DNA from 3 places in the Virgibacillus salidurans genome. Region 1 is predicted to be linked to each of the others. Evidence: riboswitches for the same ligand, from Rfam matches in the RefSeq annotation. Region 1 holds a riboswitch; each other region holds the start of a gene.
What was found. A riboswitch is a leader RNA that binds a small molecule or an ion and turns the genes downstream of it on or off. The one in region 1 is predicted to bind S-adenosylmethionine.
Positions count from the first base shown of each region.

Region 2: another riboswitch for S-adenosylmethionine. It lies ahead of KFZ58_RS14720 (LLM class flavin-dependent oxidoreductase); the one in region 1 lies ahead of KFZ58_RS17320 (PLP-dependent aspartate aminotransferase family protein).
Region 3: another riboswitch for S-adenosylmethionine. It lies ahead of KFZ58_RS07585 (methionine biosynthesis PLP-dependent protein); the one in region 1 lies ahead of KFZ58_RS17320 (PLP-dependent aspartate aminotransferase family protein).

Region 1 covers NZ_CP074373.1:3,479,163-3,487,690, reverse strand. Annotated here, with positions in the region: gene KFZ58_RS17345 (arsenic resistance protein) at 1-209, shown strand, start outside; gene KFZ58_RS17340 (ABC-F family ATP-binding cassette domain-containing protein) at 532-2,154, opposite strand; gene KFZ58_RS17335 (hypothetical protein) at 2,586-3,206, shown strand; gene KFZ58_RS17330 (YpmS family protein) at 3,297-3,935, opposite strand; gene KFZ58_RS17325 (SGNH/GDSL hydrolase family protein) at 3,941-4,849, opposite strand; gene KFZ58_RS17320 (PLP-dependent aspartate aminotransferase family protein) at 5,135-6,859, opposite strand; SAM riboswitch class I at 6,977-7,093, opposite strand; gene KFZ58_RS17315 (nuclease-related domain-containing protein) at 7,305-8,156, shown strand.
Region 2 covers NZ_CP074373.1:2,879,957-2,888,484, reverse strand. Annotated here, with positions in the region: gene KFZ58_RS14735 (AAA family ATPase) at 1-642, shown strand, start outside; gene KFZ58_RS14730 (hypothetical protein) at 784-1,008, shown strand; gene KFZ58_RS14725 (MDR family MFS transporter) at 1,431-2,840, shown strand; SAM riboswitch class I at 3,013-3,110, shown strand; partial or broken gene KFZ58_RS14720 (LLM class flavin-dependent oxidoreductase) at 3,316-4,691, shown strand; gene KFZ58_RS14715 (sodium:solute symporter family protein) at 4,835-6,352, shown strand; gene KFZ58_RS14710 (Uma2 family endonuclease) at 6,463-6,936, opposite strand; gene KFZ58_RS14705 (hypothetical protein) at 6,948-7,127, opposite strand; gene KFZ58_RS14700 (thiol-disulfide oxidoreductase DCC family protein) at 7,340-7,705, opposite strand; gene KFZ58_RS14695 (endonuclease I family protein) at 7,960-8,528, shown strand, end outside.
Region 3 covers NZ_CP074373.1:1,450,976-1,459,503, forward strand. Annotated here, with positions in the region: gene KFZ58_RS07560 (2-hydroxycarboxylate transporter family protein) at 1-1,104, shown strand, start outside; gene ectA (diaminobutyrate acetyltransferase) at 1,537-2,067, shown strand; partial or broken gene ectB (diaminobutyrate--2-oxoglutarate transaminase) at 2,072-3,345, shown strand; gene KFZ58_RS07575 (ectoine synthase) at 3,398-3,784, shown strand; gene metC (cystathionine beta-lyase) at 4,526-5,692, opposite strand; partial or broken gene KFZ58_RS07585 (methionine biosynthesis PLP-dependent protein) at 5,689-6,809, opposite strand; SAM riboswitch class I at 6,890-6,996, opposite strand; gene KFZ58_RS07590 (5-methyltetrahydropteroyltriglutamate--homocysteine S-methyltransferase) at 7,132-8,238, opposite strand; gene KFZ58_RS07595 (homocysteine S-methyltransferase family protein) at 8,302-8,528, opposite strand, start outside.

The sequences.
Region 1 (8,528 bases):
TCTTAAACTTTTCCTATGAAGATTCGGTTAGCTTAAGTATGACGATTATAGCCAGAAACTCACCGGTTGCATTAGCTATAGCTGTCACAGCATTTCCAGACCAGCCACTCATATCCCTAGCTCTAGTGATTGGCCCTTTGATTGAGTTACCTGTACTTGCCGTTGTTTCTCAAGTTCTGCTTTTTACAAGGAAAGAGAGAAGGAAATGAGGATAACCCTTACTTTTTATTTCTTGATAGGGCCAGTTAAATGAAAAATGAAATGGAAATTATATTAACCTTGTTCAACAATATGATAAATCCGGCACGAACGCAGGTATTTATTCCGCGTGCAAGCCGGCTCGTCCCGCGGAGGTAGGTATTTGTTCCGCGGACAGAGCAGTTTGTCCAGCGTACGTGAGCATTCGTTCCGCGCACAAATCGGTTCATCCCGCGCACATGTCGAATTGTCCAGCCACTAGCATTTTTTCAACGCCGGCCCCCAACCGCCAGCACTAAAAGAGCGCTCTCCATTAGGAGTGCGCTCTTTTCATTAACTAGCATACATTTGTTCAATTTCTTCCTGCAACTTGCGATCTTGCACATAGTCATCGTAGCTCATTTCTTTATCTATAATGCCATTTGGCGTAATTTCGATAAGGCGGTTCGCTACACTTTGAACGAATTGATGGTCATGTGATGTAAACAGGATCGATCCTTTAAATCGGATTAAGCCATTATTTAAGGATTGAATCGACTCCAGGTCCAAGTGATTTGTAGGTTCATCCAATACGAGCACATTTGCACCGGATAGCATCATTTTTGATAGCATACAGCGAACCTTTTCGCCACCTGATAGCACATTTGCCTTTTTTAGTGCTTCTTCGCCGGAAAACAACATTCTTCCCAGGAAGCTGCGCAGGAATGTCTCCGTCTGATCTTCTGGAGAATATTGACGAAGCCACTCGACCAATGGCAGATCATTATTTTCAAAAAATGCAGTGTTATCTTTTGGAAAATAGGACTGCGATGTGGTTACGCCCCATTTATATGTGCCCGCATCCGGCTCCATCTCGCCCATTATAATTTGAAATAGGGTCGTTTTGGCAATATCATTTTTCCCGACAAACGCGATTTTATCATCCTTGTTCATGGTAAAACTCACATTATCCAGCACTTTTTTGCCATTGATGGTTTTCGTTAATCCGTCAACACGCAGCAAGTCATTACCGATTTCGCGATCTGGTGTAAAGGCGATATACGGGTATTTACGGGATGATGGTTTAATATCATCCAGTGTGATGCTGTCCAGTAATTTCTTGCGTGACGTTGCCTGCTTAGATTTCGATGCATTGGCACTAAATCTGGCAATAAAGGCCTGCAGATCTTTAATTTTTTCTTCTTTTTTCTTATTCTGTTCCTGAGCCATTCTGTTTGCCAGTTGGCTGGACTCATACCAGAAATCATAGTTTCCGATATAAATTTGAATTTTCCCATAGTCAACATCGGCAATATGTGTGCATACTTTATTTAAAAAGTGCCTGTCGTGTGACACGACGATTACCGTGTTTTCAAAGTTAATCAGAAACTCTTCCAGCCACTGAATGGCATGGATATCAAGTCCGTTTGTTGGCTCATCCAGTAGTAAAATATCGGGATTGCCGAATAAGGCTTGAGCAAGCAAGATTTTTACTTTTTGGCTTTCTGTTAATTCATTCATTTGTTTCATATGAAGGGATTCATCGATTCCGAGCCCTTTTAGTAGAACAGCAGCATCTGATTCTGCTTCCCAACCATTCATTTCAGCAAATTCGCCTTCCAGTTCAGCAGCACGCATGCCATCTTCTTCTGAAAAGTCGGGTTTCATATAAATAGCGTCTTTTTCCTGTTTCACTTCATATAATTTTTCATGGCCCATTAAAACAACTTCCAGCACCTGCTCATCTTCATAGGCGAAGTGGTCCTGTTTTAACACGGCAATTCTTTCTCCGGAGGACAAGGAAATACCACCGGATTGCGGTTCTATTTCGCCTGATAATACTTTAAGAAAAGTGGATTTACCGGCACCATTTGCACCAATTAATCCATAGCAGTTACCAGGGGTGAATTTTAAATTAACATCTTCAAATAACTTCTTACCACCATATTGTAAACTTACATTAGAAACATTAATCATCGATTATGATATTCCTCCAATAAAAAATAGTACACAAGATTAGCTTACGGCATTTCTTCGGTTTCGTCAACGTTTAGTGGTTGAATGGGGGGAGAGGAAGGCGAAAAGGGAGGGAGCTGTTTTAAAACGAGGTAGGGAACGGTAAAACGGGAGAGAGGCTTTTCAAACCGGGAGAGGGAAGCACTAAACCGGGAGAGAATCGTGCCCAAACGGGACACAACCAGTCCAAAACGGGGGTGAACCTCCAGTAAGAACACTGAATACATTTTAGTTGCCAATTTTTTAAATAATAGTAAAAAAGGGTGTATTTTTATGTGAAAATATGTAACAATAAGGTGTCATCAAATAAAAAACACTGCTCACGTACTAAGTAACGAGATTACCGAAAACCTGCCGTATTAAAAAATAAAAGGGCGATGAGGGGAGATTTGATGGGAGAAAGGACGATTTACTTTCTTTTTACGGATACAGGAACCTATTTATCCAAGGTGATTAATTTCTGTACAAATCAATCACTAAATCATGTATCAATCAGCTTTGATCCGAAATTAAAAGAGATATACAGCTTTGGGCGGAAACAGCCACGTAATCCATTTATTGGTGGATTTATACGGGAGGACCCCCACAGTGATTTTATGAAAAACTCGAATTCTGCTATTTACAGCTACACGGTTTCTGAAAACGACTGTGAAGTAATTATCCATCATATAAAAGAAATTGAAGCAAAGAAAGAAGCGTATAAATTTAATTTTATTGGTCTTCTTGGTGTCTTATTCCAATTTGAAATTAATCGCAGGAATGCCTTATTTTGTTCCCAGTTTGTGGCGACGGTATTACGGGATCTAGAGACATTTCAGTTTATGAAGCCTGCATGCTTTACGACGCCTGCTGATATTCGAACGCATGAGGGCATGCAACTGATTTATCAAGGAAAACTCAGCGATTACTTCATGGATACAGAGAGAAAATTAGTGAAGCGTAAGCAAAAATTGCAAAAGCAATCAGTAATCTTATTATTATCCGCAAAAGTGAAACGATTTGTTATCAGATGAGAAGAGCCATACACTAGGTGTAGCGGTTCTTTTTTTAATGAAAAAAGCTGAACCCATCAATTTTCGGTAGTGCTGGTTCAGCTTTTCCTATTATGGTTCTATCTGGTCAATGCCTAATGTCCGATATGGAATTCGAATATTAAATGCGATATTATTTGCCTCCAAATCAATATGTTCCACACTGACTTCAAAGTTACTACGCAGGTCCATGTCGGTAACCGCAACATAAATTTCCTCATCTTGTGGGTTGATCGTTACCCATTCAGGCATTGATAAATATTGTTCCATATATGACATAATTCTTTGATTCGGTAATTCCAATAATCCAAGCGAGATTGATCTTTGTTCTAAAATGAGATCCCCATTTTCTTGCACGAGTGGTTCTAAATGAACGGAAAGTGGCACAGTACTGGAAAATACCGGCAACTCGCCAATTAAATGGACATCTTCCTCAAGGGAGATGCTATACTCGTGACCTGTGTTCGATAATGCCTGATCTATATAGGCATTGATCAATTCATTCAAGTTATTTTTGGTCGTTCGAACCGTAAACTCGGAGCTTTCTTGTGCTTCCTGCTCCTCATTTGATGGAAAGGTGTTCTCGGAAACAGGCCAGAAAATGAGTGCGACGATGACCAGCAAAAAAAGGACATTCACACTTAATAAACCATAAAATAATCGTTTCCATTTATTTTTATTCGATTGATGGAGTTCTTTTCGTTGTGACATCGCGCTCATCCTTCTTCATTAGTTAAATAATCCATCACCCTTCTTGCCATTCGTTGATAGCCACGATCATTTGGATGAAAGTTATCGTCTGCGAATAAATCTGCGTCTGGATCATTGAATAAATCGACTGTTGGGATGAATGTGATAGCCGCGTCTTCCTCGGCAATGTCACTTCCGGTTCTATTCCATGACTCCACAATCATACCAAGTTCTTCAATATCCTGAAAGTATTGTTCGAAGGGGTTATAAAATCCTAATAAATATATATCGGTGTTCGGATTTATATTTTGAAGCTTGGTAAAAATTTGGTTGAGCCTTTCTTCATAATTGACCCGTTCCTCTCTAAACTCCTCGATCGTTAAGTTCGTAAAATTTTCCCTGAATACTTTCATGATATCATTTGCCCCGATCGTTATTAAAACAATATCCGCTTCTTCAATTGCGTTGGAAACTTCCGGATTATCCAAGCGTTCCAACAGCTGATCTGATCGATCGCCGCGTATGCCAAAATTATCAAATGACACAATTTGGTTTTCAGCATTGATAGCGCGATCCAGTATTTCAACATAACCGCCCTGGTCATCACTGCTTCCGACCCCTTGTGTTAGGGAGTCGCCAACAGCAACAATGTGTGTGTCTCGATTGGTAAAGAAATCAACTGTTTCCTGAAACGCCTCGAAAATTGTCGTTGAAAACTGCCTCTGATCAGTTTCATCACTTTGTTCGGTTTCTTCCTCTTCTTCCTGCGGTTCTTCATTAGCTTCTTCGTTTGTCTCGTTTTGAGTTGTTTCTGTCTCATCACCTGGCGGAGGCGTTATATTATCTAAAGTTGCGGTAGGTCGATTGATTAATGCAAAAATTCCTGCCCCAATGATAAGAACAAAAATCGCAATCATAAAATTTTTCTTCTTCATGTTTACCACACCCGGCTGTTATATTATACGTATGAATTAGTATATTGTCTCATGTCGCAAATAAATTCGAAAGTATTTTTAATATACCTTTGGATTGATCTTATCATACTAAAAAATCGCCTTCTGTGAAGGCGATTTTTAATGCTTTTTCCTTTATAGAGAGAAGTTAAACTTAAATTGGATGACTTCTTGTGGGGAGGAAGTTTCGCCCAGGGCGAAAGAATCAACCTCAGGGCAGAAATATCAACCCCAGAGAAAAACCTCACCCTAAGCATTTACAACAACTTACACTTCCAACGGATCCGCTACTTTACGGTTATTCCTCAGACGGACCGCTTCTTCATACGGATTTTTATTCGTAATCACGGTAATCCCTGCAGCACGTGCATTTTCTAATGTTTGATCATTCGTATCCGGTGCTTCCACTAACAATATTTTTCCCTGTTTATTGATAAATTGCTCAATGGTTGATTGCGGTAGCTGTTTGTTGTTCACCCATACGGCATCCACTTCTTCAGGAATGTCCTCCAGCTTCGACTCACCATTGATAGGGATAACGCTGAATCCGAGTTTTGCCAGTTGCTTGCCGCTTTTATCAAGTTTGTTATCAGAATCAGTCACAGTTGCAATTACTTTTTTACGAGCCCCTCCATCTTTACGATCAAATGGGGAAGTAAGCAGCCATTTTATAGCATCTTCTTCCGTAGCTTCAAAAAGTGGCGGCTGATCCACAGCTTTGGCAATGGCTTGATCTAGATCGACTAAAATATCTTTCGGTGACTCAATGCCAATCGATAGGCGGACTAATTCTTCCGTTGTTCCGCTTTTTTCTAAGTCCTCCGCGCTTAATTGTTGATGTGTGGTTGATGCTGGATGAATAATGAGTGATTTTGCATCACCGACATTAGCAACATGGGACCAGAGTGTAACATTATCAATTAACTTTCTGCCGGCATCTCGGCCGCCTTTGATACCAAACGTGATAACAGAACCGAATCCCTTAGCAAGATATTTTTTCGCAAGCTGATGGGATGGGTGCTCTTCTAGCCCTGGGAAATTAACCCATTCTACAGCTGGATGTTTTTGTAAATAAGCTGCGACCTCTTCGGCATTTTTATTATGACGCTCAATACGCAGATGCAATGTCTCCAACCCCTGAAGGAATAAGAACGCACTTTGTGGACTCAGGGACGCACCGATATCACGCAGGAGCTGCACACGTAATTTTGTCGCATAGGCTGCTGGCCCCAGATCAACATAGCGGAGGCCATTGTAGCTTGCGTCGGGCTCGGTAAAACCAGGGAAGCGTCCGTTGCCCCAATCAAATCGGCCACCATCCACAACGACACCGCCGATTGTTGTACCATGCCCACCAATCCATTTTGTCGCAGAGTGGACGACAATATCTGCACCCCATGTTAGTGGTTTTGTGCCATATGGCGTGGCAAACGTATTGTCAATGATTAAAGGAATATTGTTTTCATGTGCGATTTCGCCAACCGTTTCCACATCAAATATATTCAGACTTGGATTTGTAATAATTTCAGCGAAGACAGCCTTTGTTTTATCTGTAATAGCACCTCGAATTGCTTCAGGATCCGTGCCGTCAACGAATTTTACATCGATACCGTAACGAGGCAATGTATTTGCAAAAAGATTGTACGTTCCACCATATAAATTACTGTCAGCGATGATCTCATCACCTGAACCAGCAATATTAAGAATGGAAAGTGTAATTGCTGCCATCCCGGATGATGTTGCGACAGCCCCGATTCCATCCTCAAGTTGTGCCATCCGAGTCTCAAAAGCATCGACAGTCGGATTCATAATACGGCTGTAAATGTTTCCTGGTTCTGCTAGGCCAAATAAATTCTGCGCATGTTCCGTATCGCGAAATACATAGGATGTTGTTTGGTAGATTGGCACAGCCCTTGACCCAGTTGCAGGATCCGGTTCTTGGCCCCCGTGAAGTAATACTGTTTCCGGATTGTGAAATTGAAAGTTAGACATGAATAATTCCTCCTTGGATTTTTGGCAGTAGTGCCGCTTTTTAACGTATCTGGGAGGAAGAGGGGATAAATAAATAACCCCCTTCCTAAGAAGAGGGCGTATATGTAAACGATCCTCCTCTTATCTTCCAGACCAATGTTGATCTGTAGGATTTAGCACCGTAAAAGGCAAATTGTGTTGCCTTCAGGTTGCCGGGCATCAAAGGGCCTATCCCTCCGCCACTCTTGATAAGAGATTAATTTTTCTAAATTACTGAACAGTATAACGGTAATTTGGATGGAATGTCAACCGTTTTGGGGAATAAATTTTTATTTAATTGAATTCAATTAAACTTGATAAATTGGGTGTTTTTTCATACTATTAGTTTAAAAAGAATGAGAGGAAGTAGAAAATGACGGTTACCGAATCGAGAGAATTGCAGCTCCTCCGATATTTAGATATGCGCATGCATCTATCAGATACGGATAAGCAATACTATGTAATCCTTGAGAAGGGATATGAAGGTGAACAAAAATTTGCAGCACGATTGGAGGGATTGTCGGACAGGCTAATCATATTACATGATTTATTGCTTGAATGGAATAATACTTTTTTTCAAATTGATACACTGATCATTTATGAAAATTTCATCCATCTTATTGATGTGAAAAATTACGAAGGGGAATTCTTTATTGAAAATGAAAGATGGTACACAAAATCAAAAAAGGAAATTAAAGATCCCGTCTTGCAACTGACGCGATGCGAATCCTTACTCAGACAATTACTCCAACATCACGGTGTTAACCTTCCAGTCAAATCACACATCATTTTTATCAATCCCGAATTCACATTATTCCAAGCATCTATAGACGTGCCTATTATTTTACCCAGTCAACTCAATCGTTTCCTAAGACAATTAAGCAGAAGTTCATCAGGTGGAAATAAAAATATAAAAATTGCTGAAATGCTAGTAAAGCTTAGTGAAGATGAATCCCCATTCACTCGTATACCCAATTATGACTATGCTGAACTGAAAAAGGGAATAACCTGCCTTGCATGTAATTCCTTTTTGTTATCTGTAAAAGATAGATACATAGTTTGTGATAGCTGTGGCCATGAAGAGGACACGGATGCTTCTATATTAAGGAATGTAGGTCAATTTCAATTGCTATTTCCTAATGAAAAAATAACAACTACAGTGATTCATGATTGGTGTAACGAAATTAAATCAAAGAAAACGATTAGTAGAGTATTGAACAAAAATTTCATACGTATAGGTCATGGAAAATACTCCTACTATGCTGAATGCGGCGATTAGACCTTTTATGGCTACCGCTTTAGCTCCTTTTCTTAGATTTAAGGTAGCCATGAACGGTTCATGTTAACGTTAGGGAACATGTTCAGGATTACGGTAGCCATGAACGGGTTATGACGACGTCAAAGGGGATATTTTCGGGTTCGCGGTAGCCATGAACGGGTTATGACGACGTCAAAGGGGATATTTTCGGGTTCGCGGTAGTCATGAACGGGTTATGACGACGTCAAAGGGGATATTTTCGGGTTCGCGGTAGCCATGAACGGGTTATGACGACGTCAAAGGGGATATTTTCGGATTCACGGTAGCCATGAACGGGTTATGACGACGTCAAAGGGGATATTTTCGGGTTCGCGGTAGCCATGAACGGTTTAT
Region 2 (8,528 bases), 600 kb from region 1:
AAAAAATGGAATCAATCCAAGGAATATCATCAAGAAGCAGCGTCGCTGAAGACAAGTATCATGGATGCAAACGTGCGCGTTCGCGAAACGGAAAAGAACTTGAGCACTATTACGGATTTATATGACGTCATCAGAGGTCAGAACATGCAAAAAGTCTCATTCGAGCGGTATCTGCAAATCGAATACTTAGAGCAAATCATTGACGCTGCAAACCAGCGCATGAAGCGCCTGTCCAATGGCCAATTTTTCCTGATGCGAAGTGATCGCCAGGAATCCCACGGAAGGCAAAGCGGACTCACACTTGATGTTTATGATGCCTATACCGGGCAAACGAGGGATGTCAAGACATTGTCAGGCGGGGAAAAGTTTAATGCCTCCCTATGTTTAGCACTCGGCATGTCCGATGTGATTCAAAGTTTTCAAGGAAATATTTCAATTGAAACCATGTTCATTGATGAAGGTTTCGGTACATTAGATGAGGAATCGCTGAATAAAGCAATCGATGCACTGGTTGACCTGCAAAAATCAGGCCGGATGATTGGCGTTATTTCCCATGTACAAGAGTTAAAAACGATTTTTCCGGCAGTGCTTGAGGTGAGGAAAACAAAAGAGGGTTCAAGTCGGACCCAATTTGTGGTGTGAGCGGGGACTGTCCCCCGCTGCTCTAATGTGTTAAAGTGCAAGTGTGAAGTAAGATGATTAAAAAATACAGTCTTGCTGCTCAACAATCGGTCCATTTTGGTCGGTGGTGCGTAATTTTCACCGAATTAAGGAGTTGTTTATATGTTAAACTTCCCAAAAATTTCAGAAGTTAGGTTTACTAAATTAATCATTCACTCCATTTTTGCTGTGGTTGCCCTATCTATTTTAACCTTTCTAAGCAAAGATATAGTTGGTTTGGCACTTGGGCATCCAATTGAAAAGGATATCAGCTATGTATCCACAATATTACTTGTCATTTGGCTGTTATTTGCTATACAACGTGATAAATATCAGAAAACAATATAGCAAATGATGGAAATTTTTAAAACAATGGGACGCTTATTTGGAATAAATACCTGTAAATAATTTGATCATTTTTTACTTGGCAGATAGGAAAGTATAAACTTTCCTATGCTACATAAGTGCGGACTTTGGTTGTTACCTAAAGGCTTGGTGACAACCAAGTTTTCTAATGTTATTCCATTAAGGCGTTCTGTTTGAGTAAGAACGGAAATCCCGTTAAAACTGATGAGCTGCTTTACATATAGCGTTTTAAACAACTTCTATGGAGTATAATTTCCTCTGCTATTTTCTTCATCCCTAAAATCAACTACAAAATACAATCCTACTGAAACTTTAAAATTGCCTTTTATGTTTTTGATATGATATATTGGGAAAATGTGATTTAATCTATGATTAGTTTTTATTGCAAGAAAAGGTGGTATATAATGGAAAATACAAAAACGTTTAATTGGAAAAAACAAATACCGCTTTTCGCGATATTATTATCAGGTGCTTTTATTACTATTTTGAATCAGACACTTCTTGGGACTGCGCTTCCGCCTATCATGGAAGACCTAAATTTAAGTGAGAGTACAGCGCAATGGTTGCAGTCTGTTTTCATGCTGGTAAACGGTATTATGATTCCAGTAACAGCTTTTTTAATAGATAAATTTTCAACACGTAAGCTGTTTCTGACTGCTATGGGATTGTTTACTATAGGAACTTTTATTGCAGCTATTTCACCAAATTTCTCATTCTTAATGGCTGGACGCGTTTTTCAAGCGGCAGGAGCTGGTATAATGATGCCGCTTATGCAGACAATCTTGTTCCTTACCTTTCCCGTACACAGAAGAGGTTCGGCGATGGGATTGTTCGGGCTTGTCATCGCATTTGCACCGGCAATTGGTCCGAGTCTAGCAGGCTTTCTTGTTGATCAATTCCCATGGCGCAGTGTTTTTTATGTTGTACTGCCCATTGCGATTATAGACATTATAGCGGCTTACTTCTTACTCAAAAATGTGACGGAACAGAAGAATCCGAGATTGGATATATTATCTGTTATCCTCTCAACCATTGGGTTCGGTGGGCTCCTGTACGGTTTCAGTGTCGCTGGAGACGCTGGATGGCTCAGCTATCAGGTAATCTTATCTATTGTTTTCGGGGCAATTTCTCTCTATTGGTTCATTACAAGACAATTGAAATTGAAAGAGCCGCTCCTCGAATTCAGGGTGTTTAAACATGGCACATTTACGCTAGCGACTGCTCTTGGGATGGTTGTCTTCGCTGCAATGATTGGAACAAATGTTATTTTGCCATTATACATGCAGAATATGGTTGGGTTCTCGGCACTCACATCCGGTCTTGTGTTGTTACCTGGAGCTATTATTATGGGATTTTCAAATCCGATTACCGGATATCTCTTTGATAGATTTGGAGGAAAGTGGCTTGCTCGCGGTGGTCTTTTACTATTATCACTGACCACTTTCGCGTTCACGGATTTATCTGCGGATACAAGCTTCGCATATCTAGCAAGCATGAATGGTATTCGAATGATTTCAATTGCAATGGTGATGATGCCAATGACAACCCTGGCCTTGAATCAGTTGCCTGACCATCTTATACCACATGGGACTGCGGTTAATAACACATTCCGCCAAGTCTCCGGGTCGATCGGTACTGCGGTTCTTGTCACCATCATGACGACAACTGCCATACAAGACGACACAGTGAATGGTATTATTCATGGTGTGAATGTTTCCTTTATCGTAGCGGCAATCACAGCAATCCTTGGATTCATACTTTCGTTTAAACTCAAAGAAGAAGTAAAACCGAGAGATCGTTCAACGGAAAGTTAAAATATTTACTGATATGGAAGATAATCTTAAACTAAGGGGCGCAATTCTGAAGTGAGAATTGTGCTCTTTTTAATTTAAGGCCATATTGTTGAAGAAAGTTTATCTAAATTTCCCACTTGACAGTTTTTCCTGTATCCGTTATGATATGTAGAAATCTTAAAAATTGAATATTTCCTTATCAAGAGTCGGGGGAGGAACTGGTCCTGTGATCCCGCAGCAACCGTTAACACGGTGCTAATTCCAGCAAGCATTTCGCTTGAAAGATGAGACGTGTTTAAATAAATTTTAACCTCTTCCTCATCGGTAGAGGTTTTTTTATTGGAAATTGGTGACAGCTGGATTTCTGCACGCGATACACGTATCTTTTAATCTGAGTAATTATATAAGGAAAGTTTGATTATTTTTAGGAGGTGAACTGTTTTATAACGGAGCACGAGGAGCCAAACTTAAAATCTATTAAAAAAGGAGTATTTACATTATGACAAAACAAATTCATTTGAACGGGTTTATCCAAAATTCACCTTCTCCGCATTCCATGGGGCTGTGGAAACATGAATTGGATCAGGGAACAAATCATAATAGTTTATCTTATTGGACAGAAACAGCTCAAATTTTAGAACGTGGGAAATTTGATGCGTTATTTATTGCCGATGTACTTGGAACATACAGTGTATATGGAAACAGCCATGATGCGGCTGCTCGGCATGCAGTTCAGCTTCCAGCGCATGATCCGTTAATCCCTATTTCGGCAATGGCAGCAGTCACTAAAAATTTGGGCTTTGCGCCGACGATTTCCGCTACATATGCACAACCCTATTCGCTAGCACGGCAGTTATCGACACTTGATCATTTAACCGGGGTAGGATTGCGTGGAATGTGGTGACATCGTATCTGGAAAGCGAAGCAGTTAATCTTGGCCTTAAGACCCGTCTACCCAAGGAACTCCGTTATGACCGTGCAGATGAGTTTCTGAACGTTGTCTATAAATTATGGGAACACAGCTGGGAGAACGATGCGGTTGTTTATGATAAAGAAAACGATACCTATGCAGATCCGGATAAAGTACATTTGATCGACCATGAAGGTGAATTTTTCAATGTTCCAGGCCCGCATTTGGTAGAACCGTCGCCTCAGCGCACCCCGGTACTTTTTCAAGCAGGAGCTTCTCCAAAGGGGAGAGATTTTGCTGCCAAACATGCTGAAGCTGTTTTTACAAAAAATCATTCACTGGAAGCTTTAAAAGCGTATGTTGCAGATATACGGAAGCGAACGGTGGAACAGGGGAGAAGACAGGAGGATGTATTTGTTTCTCAATTGATTCTACCAATTATCGGATCAACTGAAGAAGAGGCTAATATGAAATATGAAGATTTGATCAATCATATTAGCTTTGAGGGTACGGCTTCGCTTTTGTCAGGGCATACTGGGATTGATTTTTCCAAATATGATCCGGATCAGTACATTGAAGATATTGAGACAGAAGCAGTTCAGGGAAATTTGGATTTATATACAAAAGATCCGAATAAAAAGTGGACCTTACGAGAAGCTGTTAAAAATCATGGGCTTGGAAATGGTACCGTTAAATTTATTGGAACTCCGGAACAAATTGCAGATCGCATGGTGGAGTGGTCGAATGAAGGAGATGTGGATGGTTTTACGATTGCCCAAGCTTATTCACCGGGTACCTATCGTGAGTTTGTTGATCATGTAGTTCCTGAATTACAGAAACGTGGTGTCTACCGACAGGAATATGAAGGACAGACGTTAAGAGAAAATATGTTTGAAAAAGGAAGTGCTCACTTGCCGGATAACCATCCTGCGAAAAGGATTGGAACTGTTCAGACAAAATAATAATAAAATGAAGTTCTACCATTCGATAAGAAAATGGAGGAAATTATGTTTACAATTTATTGGATTGCCATCGTCATATGTTGGATTGTGGGATTGATAATATGGAATAAAATCTACCCGAAACAAAAAGGTGGGGGAAGTTGATGCTGGGTGATGATAATAATATATTAATATGGCTGATATTGGGAGCGTTGTTGGGATATTTTCTATTAACGACCTGGCTAGGAAAACGAGGTTCAGCCCATAGTAAGTCGATGAAAGGATTTGCTATCGCAAAAGGAAAGGTGAATCCCTGGATTGTCGGAATCAGTTTCGGGGCAAGCTATGCAAGTGCAAATCTATTTATCGGAGTTCCCGGGTGGGCTTATACCTATGGTGCACCGGTACTTTGGTATTCGCTGGGATGCTTTGGGGTCTCATGGATAGGGTTGCTTCTTTTTGCTAAAACCTTCTGGGAGCAGGGGCAAAAAAAGGAAGGCAGCCTCACCTTGCCGCAATGGCTAGGGATTCGATATCAAAGTAAAGCATTACAGGTAGTTGTTGCCTTACTCATTTTATTCAACATTTATTATATTGTTGCTCAAAATGTTGGCTTAGCAACCATGTTTGAAACAATCATAGGGATCCCGTACATGTGGGGAATTCTTATAGGGGTAACCATAACTGTCGTCTATGTTAGTTTGGGGGGCGCCTTTGCCCAGTTGATCACGGACGGAATACAAGGTACGGTCATGTCGGTCATTTCCGTCCTGTTGTTTATTTCGCTGTTTTGGTCCATCGGAGGGGGATGGAATGTTTTAGGTAACTTGCAAACGCAGATGGGCGCAATCGATGGAAGTATGTTAGGTCTAACTTCAGAGAACGGTCCGTTTCACAGTGTATTTGCTATTTTGAGCATCCAATGGCTGCTGTTTAGTTTTGCTTTGCTTCCCCATCTAATGAATAAAGTGCTGACTGTAGAGAAGAAAGAGGATTTACGTAAGTTTACGCTATCTTCCGGAATAACGTTATTTGTACTATCTACGTTTTCTGTATTTGCTGGTATGGCTGCACGTATTACGGTCCCAAATCTGTCATCTCCAGATAGTGCAGTACCAGCCTATATTATGGAGGTTTTTCCTACTATTCTAGTAGTCTTAATGGTCGTAGGAATTATTTCAGCTATCTTGTCCACGACAGATAGCCTGTATCTCGGCATGACAACAAGCATTGGCAACGATCTTTATAAAGTGCTCGTGGCTCCAATTCTTTACAAAGATAAAAAAATTTCCAAGAGAAAATTAGATCAAAAAGCAGTAAGGGTTTCCCGGATTTCGCTTATCCTAATTGGAGGACTCACGTTATACATGTCTATTGATAGACCGGATTCGTTGGCGTTATTAGCTCAAATCGGCACCTCAGCAATCCTAAGTGGTATCGCGGCGCCTATTACGCTAAGCTACTTTTGGAAAAAAGCGCATCGTACAGGCGCGTTGGCATCCGTTGTGTTGGGGCCGAGCTGTTTCATCTTTTTAACAGGAACAGGGATTATTGAACAGGTGTTTGAAGCAATGTTTTACAGTTCGCTGTTGGGTTACACCGTAATGATATCTGTTAGTATTCTGGCTGAGTATTTAGAAAAGCAGAAGAAGCATTATTATTTGAAGCGACATGCTAGATAAGAAAGTCAGGCTTATTGGGTCTGTCCCTCACTTCTTTATCATATTAAAGCGGTGGGGACAGGCCCTATTCACAATCATGCCCCTGCTGTTCATCCCCATCAATCAAATGCTCAAGCAAAGACATCCTGCAAGTCTGCCTCCAACTCTTCAAACACCTCGGAGCGAACTGCCTGCTGGGCGCTTTTTGAATAGGTCTTGTTGTTTACAATATCATTGTCCTCCAGCACGTAAACCAAAATATGCTCATTAATGGGATCGACAATCCAGTACTCGTTGACACCGCACTGTTTATATAATTCAAGCTTTTTCAACATATTTTTATTTCTCGTGGAGGGTGATAACACTTCGACTACCAGCGTTGGTGTCCCCTTATAGTTGCCTTTCTCGTCCAAATTGTCTTTGTCGCGGATGACCACAATATCCGGTTGGACGACACAGACGTTGTCTTCTTCTTTAAAGAAAGTTATATCAAACGGAGATGTGAGCGGAACACATTTTTTTCCTTTAAAGCCATTGTAAAATGCGCCGTAAAGCTCGCCAACTACACGCTGGTGCTTGTAGGAAGGAGAGGCAAGGTTATAAATGACGCCATCAATTAATTCAAACCTTTGCTCCGCTTCCTCCTTAGTTCCAAAAATTCCTCATACGTCACCCAGCCATCTGAAGATCGGTATGCTGGTTGCTCTTCTTTGACATAATCTGGATCATAACAGGCCATGATTTTAGCCGTATCTTTTCCACTTTTTGTCACAATGATATCCTCACCTGCTGACATATTTCAAATATTCTCCGAAACTATTTTGCATTTTCGTTGAAGGCACTCTCACTATTCGACACCCCTCTTTGTTGTTAGCTAATATATTTATATTATATACAATATTAGGTATTTATCAAATGAATTTTTATGTAATTAGCTAAATTGTGATGTCTTTTTGAAATGATATAGGCTGAGTTTTGAAAAGATTTATTATCGCAAAAGGAAAAAATTCACCACGAATACGGCACGCGGCCAAACCACTGATAGCGCCGCTTCGAAATAAAGCGATAAGCAGGATCACCAATATTTTTAGCAAGCGGCAGGTGCATGAGTACGGCCAGCGGGATTGTTACAGGCAGGAGGGATAAAATTTTTCGTATTGTATAGTAACCTGTTAGAATCTTCTTATCTTTGGTATACATATAAATTTCGTCGTACATATTTTTATAACGATTTATTCTTTCCCTTGTCGCCTCGTTTACTTCCTGGACGGGATGCCAATTGATTCTATCCAGCCAGTCAAGCTTTTGCAATACTGCCTTTACAGTTCTGCATAACGGGCATTCTGCGTCGTAAAACACGATATGTTTATCCATGGGTAGGTCTCCTTTTAAAACGATTCATTCTGTTCACTCCGCTGCAAACTTTCTTCTAATTATAGCATATAATTACCGAAGCAGTCCCCTTGCACTATTTTCTTATCAGGTATTAATTCTTTAGTACTTTTATAGCGGGCAAAATGTATCTATTCATATAGAGAAACGTTTGATACAATAATTTTGAAAATTCATGTGTGTAAAAGGTGAGGCGGGTATGTAGCTAATAAATCCATTTTTCAGGAGGAATGAAAATGATTTTGACCTATGACCAAAAGGAAAAGCTTCTTCCAGTGACAACCGATCGTGCGTATTTGCGTAGCATTCTTTCCGAGCATGCAAGCGTAAGAGTAAAAATGGAAACAGATGAAAAGGCATATTATGATGAGGAAACAGATAGTCAGGCGATCCGGCACTATTATCGTGAAATTGATTTTTCCGATCTATCAGCCCTCACCAAGCTTCTTCGAGAAACCCATACGAATCAGATACGCTATGATCCGAGTGAATATGTTTATCCATGGGTTGACTTGCGGCCAGATGGTAATCTAGCAAGTGTTTATTCAGGAAAAGAACGGAAGGCAGAAACAGTTATTAATGAAGATTATGAAACGTCGTTGAAGCGAAAGGAAGCGATTGAAAAAACTTCAGAACTCGACCAGGACAAAATCGTACAAATCGAGCAAGATTTTAAATATAATTGTGAGCATTCGGTGCCACAATCGTGGTTTAACGAACAGGAGCCGATGCGCGGTGATCTTCACCATTTATTTACGTGTGAACCTGTTTGCAATTCAATTAGGAGCAATTATCCGTATCATGA
Region 3 (8,528 bases), 1.8 Mb from region 1:
GATCATACACCAATTGTTAAAAGCTTCCTTGGCGGAGGTGCTATTGTAGCGATTTTTGGTTCTGCCTTTCTGGTCTATTCTGGAATAATGCCAGAGTACACAGTTACAATGATTAATGATTTTATGACTTCTGGTGAATTTTTAAATTTTTATATTGCAGCATTAATTACTGGAAGTATTCTCGGAATGAATTCCAAAACATTAAAAGTAGCAGGAGCAAGGTTTGCGTTGCCTTTATTTTCAGCGGTCATTGCTTCAATTCTACTCGCGGGTGTTATTGGTCTGATCATTGGTTATGGGTTTAGGGATGCAATTATTCTTATAGCTATGCCTATTATGGGAGGCGGAATGGGTGCAGGTGCTGTACCAATGTCCCAAGTCTATTCAGAGATTTTAGGGAATGACCCATCTTATTATATCTCCATACTCGTTCCAGCCTTGGCTTTAGGTAACGTGTTTGCCATTATATGTGCCGGATTATTAGATATGTTAGGCAAGAAGGTTCCAAGTTTAACTGGAAATGGAGAGTTAATGGCAGGATTTAAAGTAGGAAGCGATAAGAAAATTAATTATGATATTAAATTAATGGGGGTTGGGGTTTTAGTAGCATTAACCTTTTATATTGCTGGACAAATTTTAGGGTTAATCATCCCACTTCACCCATATGCATTAATGATTATCCTGGTAGCAGCATTGAAAATTTTTGATTTATTGCCTGATTTTATCGAAGAGGCTGCAAACCAATGGTATCAATTCGTAGCTAAGAATTGGACACTTGCATTATTAATTGGTATCGGTATTGCTTATACAGACCTCGAAACAGTTATAGCTGCGATTTCATTCGAATATATTATTCTCGTAGCAAGTGTCGTAATCGGTGCAATTATTGGTGCCGGTGGCGTAGGAAAACTGGTTGGATTTAAGCCAATCGAATCTGCAATTACAGCAGGATTATGTATGGCAAATATGGGGGGAACTGGAGATGTGGCAGTATTATCTGCAGCTAAAAGAATGGAACTTATGCCATTCGCACAATTATCTTCCCGTTTGGGGGGAGCTCTCATCCTTGTAATTGCCGGTCTGTTAGTGCCATTGTTTATGTAACTAGAGAGGAAGCAAGGTACCGGATCGCTTGCTTCCAAATGTAAAATTGAATCGTAATGAACCTGCTCCCATTGCAGAAGTGAGAACAATAATCTCGCTTCTGCAATGGGAGCCTATTTTTTCATAACTTTAAACATTGGCTGGATAATTATTGATTTAGACTCTTTTCTATTTAAAAAATTTATAATTGATGTAGTATTTATTGTATTTTTTCCCTAATCCCTATAAATTCTGTCTATTTCTTATTATTTCGTAGTTATTTATAGGCTGTGGCAACTATTTTTAATTAATCGGATGGAATCACGTTTAAACACGCTGAATCACGTTTAATGCCTTTTGACGAAATCAATCCTTGGATTTAATCTTAATAGGTACGCAATTTACAAAAATAATTTCGGAGGTGAGAGCATCAGTAAAGGCGGAATTGGCGAATTGACAAGAGAAAAGGACATTCAAACAGATTTTCATTTTCGTAAGCCAAGTAAAGACGATGGGGCAGCTGTTTGGGGGTTGATTAAACATACAGGCGTGCTTGACCTTAACTCCTCTTATAGCTATCTTATGTGGTGTGAGATCTTTTCGGAAACATCGATTGTCACGGAAAGAGAAGGGGAGACTGTCGGTTTCATTTCCGGGTTTATTCATCCGGATACACCGAATACATTGTTCATTTGGCAAGTAGCTGTTAACGAATCCGAACGTGGTAATGGGTTGGGGACGAAGATGTTGTTTCAACTGCTGAACCGTGAACATTGCGAGGCGGTTGAATACGTAGAAGCAACCGTATCTCCATCAAATACGCCGTCACAAAACCTATTTCAAGGTCTTGCAAAAAAACTTGAGACCAATTGTGAGGTAGGCGATTATTTTTCATCAAATGATTTTCCAGGAGAAGGTCATGAGGATGAACTATTGTTTAAAATCGGACCTATTCAAGAAGAAAAAATAGTTATAAAAGGATGATTTCATGACAACGGCTTTGTTAAGCGATAAGAAAATGAAAACGTTTGAAGAGATAGAATCAACCGTAAGAAGTTACAGCAGAGGATGGCCGACCATTTTTGAAAAAGCTAAAGGCTATAAGCTGTGGGATATAGATGGAAAAGAGTATATTGATTTTTTTGCAGGAGCTGGGGCGCTGAATTATGGACATAATGATGACGCCATGCAGGAAAAATTAATTGAGTATATTAAAAATGATGGAATTATACACAGCCTCGATATGGCAACAACTACAAGAAAGGAATTTCTCGAACGCTTCAAAGAAGTAATTTTAACACCACGAAATCTTGATTATAAGATCATGTTTCCAGGACCAACTGGAACAAATACTGTGGAGAGCGCGTTGAAAATAGCCAGAAAAGTAACTGGCAGAGATACGGTGATCAGTTTTACAAATGCTTTTCACGGAATGACAATTGGTTCCCTATCTGTGACAGCTAACTCATTTAAACGTCATGGTGCAGGTATCCCGCTTCATCATACGGTATCTATGCCATTCGATGATTATGTGGAGGATCAGGATTCACTGGCTTATTTGGAAAGATTTCTTGAGGATAGCGGAAGTGGCGTTGCCCTGCCGGCAGCCATTATTCTGGAAACAGTTCAAGGAGAAGGTGGCATGAATGCTGCCAGATTAGAGTGGGTGAAAAAAGTAGAACGTATTTGCAAGCGCTGGGACATTTTATTAATTATTGATGATGTTCAAGCAGGTTGTGGACGAACCGGTACATTCTTCAGCTTTGAGCCTGCCGGAATTAATCCGGATATTGTCTGTCTTTCCAAATCAATTGGCGGAATTGGGCTGCCAATGGCGATCACATTAATTAAACCAGAATATGATCAATGGGAGCCAGGCGAACATAACGGAACATTCCGTGGAAATAATCTGGCATTTCTCGCAGCAACAGAAGCCTTGACTAACTGGGAAACAGATGAATTCAGTAAAGACATTCAAGCGAAAGCCAATATATTGACTGAAACAATAAACCTTTGGGTAAAAAATTATCCAGAGCTGAAGGCTGAAGCTCGTGGCAGGGGCTAATGCAAGGTATAGCCATTGATGTGGACGGTCTTGCAAGTGATATTTGTGCAGAGGCTTTCAAGCGCGGTCTAATTGTGGAAACTTCCGGACCAAACGATGAAGTTGTCAAATTCTTACCACCACTGAATATTGAGAAAGAAGGCCTTGAAAAAGGGCTCGGGATTCTTGATGATAGTATTAAGCATGTTCTTGCTTAAGTTAAAATACACGACTAAATAGACAATTTATAATGGCAAAGGGGAAATAGAAATGATCGTAAAATCACTTGAAGAAATTGTTGGAACTACAGACGAAACATCTGATGAAAACTGGACGAGTCGCCGCTTTTTACTGAAAAAAGACGGGGTCGGCTTCAGCATGAATGATACCCTTATTAAAGCAGGAACAGATAATTTCTTCTGGTACAAAAATCACATTGAAGCGGTTTACTGCATTGAAGGGGAAGGCGAAATTGAAAAGGTCGAAACCGGAGATGTGTATCAAATTAAAGCAGGGACGATGTATATCCTCGATGAAAATGATAAGCATCGACTACGTGCCAGAACGCAGATGCGTATGGTTTGTGTATTTAACCCACCGCTTGTAGGAAGAGAGACACATAATGAAGAAGGATATTATCCGTTGTTGACGGAGTAGGGATAGAATTATAGAAGGGAGCCAGGCTTATTAGTCTGGTTTCTTTTTATCTTGATCTATTAAAAAATGCACTCTGATAATTTAAAATTAAATATATATATTGCAACTTTTCAGGTCCCCCCAAAATCCTCCTCCTTTTAAATTCCCTCAGGACACACTCCATTTTCTGTAGTATCATTAAAATATGGAAAAACAGGCGATGATTATTCAAGGAAGAAAGTCGCAACTGAAGATATTAGATGGATTCGGCATCTGATGACGACCAATCCCTCTTGGCACCGTTCGCGAGTTTCCAGAGAAATTTGCTTGGCCTGAAATTGGGTGTATGAAAACGGAGGCCCCCAAAGAAATTGCTTGTCGATCCCTTTTGCGCAAACTTGAACAAAAAGGGTTTATCATACTTTCCGCTCAACGAAACCCGGGGTGGAGTGGTTATCAGAAGAAGCAACCGGTGGTTAACCATGATACCAGGGGTATTTCAGGGCGCCTGCGCGACATAACGCTGATTCGTCTCGTTTCTGTCGCGAAGACGAAGAACAAAATCGTTTAATTTCTTTTGTTTCCACTTCTTGCAATGCTTCTTGAGAAATTTTTCCTTCTTTAGAACCTTTTCTTGCCTCATGTAAAATTTCTGAACGTAATAAACTTCCAACGTGATCTGCTTTAAACGAAGTTTTTACTATTGTTTTTTCATTTCAATTTCCTCTTTCTAAAATTTTTTAAGTATGCATATTTAAGTAGTCATTTTTGACGGACAGCTTTTTGTAAAGCCTGATCTAGATCTGTAATTAAATCGTCTGCATGTTCCAGTCCAATAGAAAGTCTAAATAATCCATCAGAAATTCCTCTTTTTTCTCGTTCTTCCCTTGGCATTGCAGCATGGGACATTGTAGCCGGATAGGAAAGAATTGTCTCGACTGCACCCAGACTAACAGCGAAAACTGACAAGCGGACATATTCCACAAAAGTTTTGGCTACTAGATCATCATTTAATTCAAATGAAAGGACGGCTCCAGCACCTGTCGTTTGACCAACATGGATACCATGTCCTGTATGGGAAGGTAATCCAGGATAATACACTTTTTTAATTAACGAATGATCGTTTAAGAAAGCGGCGATTTTGTGTGCTGCTTCGGTTGACTGTTTTAGACGAGTTCCCAATGTTTTGATCCCCTGGATTAATAGATAAGAATCTTGCGCACCTAAAATTGCCCCAAAGGAATTCTGCATTAAGGCTAATTTTTCACCAAGTTCTTCATCTTTTGTGACTGCTAAACCGGCAATAATATCGCTATGCCCGGATAGAAATTTGGTCGCACTATGAAGCACGATATCCACTCCAAGGTCTAGCGGATTTTGATAGAGTGGTGACATAAATGTGTTGTCAAGATACGTTAAACAATTATTCGTTTTGGCAATGCGTACAACCGCTTTAATATCGGTAATGTTTAAACAGGGATTAGATGGTGTTTCCATATAGATGATTTTTGTGTTCGGCTTGATTGCGCTAGCTACTTCGTTAAGTTCCGACATATTGACAAATGTATGGTCAATTTTAAACTTGGTTAATACTTCAGTCACAAAACGATAGGTGCCACCGTAGACGTCCCTGGAAACCAACACATGGTCACCAGCTGATAGCAGCATAAAAGCAGAAGATATCGCCGCCATACCAGAAGCAAACGCGAACCCTCTAGTTCCGCCTTCTAGCCCGGCAATTGTTTCTTCTAATGCTTGCCTTGTTGGGTTCCCTGATCGGCTATAATCAAACGGACTAAAATGATCAAAGCTTTCTTGGTGAAATGTTGAGGATAGATAAATAGGAACATTTACTGCACCAGTTTTCTGTTCTATATCTACGCTCCTTGATGCGTGGATGAATTTTGTTTCTAAATGTTCATTGCTCATATCTCAATTTCCTCCTTTTTCAAATAGGAAAATACACGTTTCAAGTCTTCGATAATGTTTCCTACATCTTCAATACCAACGGAAAAACGTAATAATCGATCGTCAATTCCTCGTCGTATTCGTTCTTCAACTGGTATGTCTGCATGGGTCTGTGTGGCAGGATAAGTAATGAAACTTTCCACCCCACCAAGACTTTCGGCAAACGTAATTAATTGCAGGTTTGCTAAAAAGGATTCAACCCATCTACTTTCTTTAAGGCGGAATGAAAGCATACCGCCGATTCCGGTATATAATACATCGGTAACAGCAGGTTCACTTTTCAAATACTCGGTAATTTCCTTGGCATTTTCTTCGTGGCGTTTCATCCGTAAACCAAGCGTTTTTAATCCCCTAATTAATAGCCAAGAGTCAAAAGCAGACAATACTGCACCAGAGGCATTATGGTTGGTTGCTAGTCTTTCATAAATTCCCTCTCCCTTAGCAATGACCAATCCAGCCAGTACATCATTGTGTCCGCCGATGTATTTCGTTGCACTATGAATAACAATATCAGCTCCTGATTCTAACGGTCGTTGCAGATAAGGGGTTAAAAAAGTATTGTCAACAATAAGTAATAGATTATATTTATGGGCAAGTGATGCATACGATTCGATGTCAATTTCCTGCATTAATGGATTTGTTGGTGTTTCAATGAATAATGCCTTTGTTTTATTGGTAATCAACTTTTCCGTTTCATTGAAATCGTTAAATTTAGAGTAGGTTGTTTTTATCTTATAGGCATCTTCATAATGTTTCAGTAACCGATATGTTCCCCATAAATATCCTCTGGAACAATTAATTCATCATCCGTTTGGAAAAGGGAGAGTGTTAACTGAATAGCAGCCATCCCTGAACTACAGGCATATCCACTATCACCAGCTTCTAGTTCTGCTATTCCTTCTTCTAAAATAGTTCGTGTTGGATTTTTGGTACGTGTATAATCATATCCTGTGGACCTACCAAGTCCTTGATGTTGATATGCTGTCGATAAATAAATCGGTGGGCTTATTGCACCAGTCGTCTTGTCAGAATGATTGCCCAACTGCGCCAACAGCGTGTCGATGCTTTTCTCCGTCATGTTATCAATCCCTTTTCTGTGAATTAAGCAAAATAAAAGGACCTTCAATAAGAAGAAGGTCCTTAATACCGAAAACTATCTTCATATCTTCTAGGTAATATACCTATTGGAATTAGCAACTTGGACTTAAATAAGACCGGTTGCTAAGACTTTAACGGACCAATCTCTCTGTCTCTCTGGATAAGAACAGTAATTTGGAAAAACTTATTTCTCTCACTGAATAATTTTCACATGATCAAAACTACCATTTCGGATGTTTGTAAATTAATAGGTGTTTATCATAAAGATAGAAAGGCCCCTTATCACTGAAAAGGGCTTTGAATTATCCCCAAATTTCTTTAGAAATGTCAACAATAAATTTTAGTTTTCTCCATTGATCTTCTTCTGTTAATTTATTTCCATGATGGGTTGAAGCGAATCCGCATTGTGTACTCAAGCATATTTGTTCAAGTGGTACATATTGTGATGCTTCCTGAATTCGTGCTTTTATTGATTCTTTATCTTCAAGTTCACCATTTTTGGATGTTAAGACACCAAGTACAACTCTTGATCCGCCATTTGGAATAAATTCTAATGGTTTGAAATCACCTGAACGTTCATCATCGTATTCCAAGAAAAATCCATCAACTTTTTCCTTTGCAAATAGTTTAGGGGCAATAAGTTCATAGCTTCCTTCAAAAGCCCAATTAGACCGATAGTTTCCACGACATAAGTGGGTCGTCACGAACAAATCTTTTGGTTTTCCTTCTAATACTTCATTTATAACTCGCAATGCAAGATCAATAAGTGTTTCTCGTGAATATTTACCATCATTAAACGGGATATCTGGAGAAGAAAGGCCAGCAATATAAACATCATCAAATTGTAAATAGCGAACTCCAGCATCGTAAAACGCCTTTAATGCATCACGATATGTTCTTATTACGTCATTTGCATATTCCTCAATGTCAGGATAGATACTCTCGTCGATAATTCCCTCATTAAACAGTTGATTAGGACTAGGAATCGTTTGTTTGGCAACCGCACGACCATCAACAATTTTATTAAATTCAACAAAATCTTTTATAAATGGATGGTTAGGATTAAAGGTAACTTTTCCTATATTTCGGATATTATATTTTTCCGTTTCCTCATTACCATGGAAAATATATCCTATATCGGGGACATATCCCTCTATACCATTCAAATGTTCTAAGAAATCGGTATGCCAAAATCTACGTCTAAACTCACCGTCAGTTACTGCTTCTAATCCAACTTCAATTTGTTTGTCAACGATTCGTTTAATTTCTTTTGTCTCAACTTCACGTAATTGTTCTGCTGTAATATTTCCTTCTTGGAATTCCTTTCTCGCTTCATGTAAATTCTCTGGTCGTAATAGACTTCCAACTTGATCTCCTCGAAATGGTGCTTTTATTAATGTGATTGACATTTAAATTCCTTCTTTCTTTTTTATTTTTTTGAAATTAGTGTTATCGTTCCATAAATCTATCTCTTAAGCTTTTAACCGATAGTTCAAATTGTGTTCTTTTAGTGTTTTGTCTTTTCCAAATAAGAAATGCTTTTCCATGTCGGGGGAGTATTTTGAATTCACGGCTTCAACACCCACCGCCTCAGCCACTGCACGCAGCATTGCTGGTGATGCACCACAACATAAACCAATATAATTTATACCAATTTCTTTTGCTTCCTTTGCCCAGGCTGCTAATTCATAACGGTTAT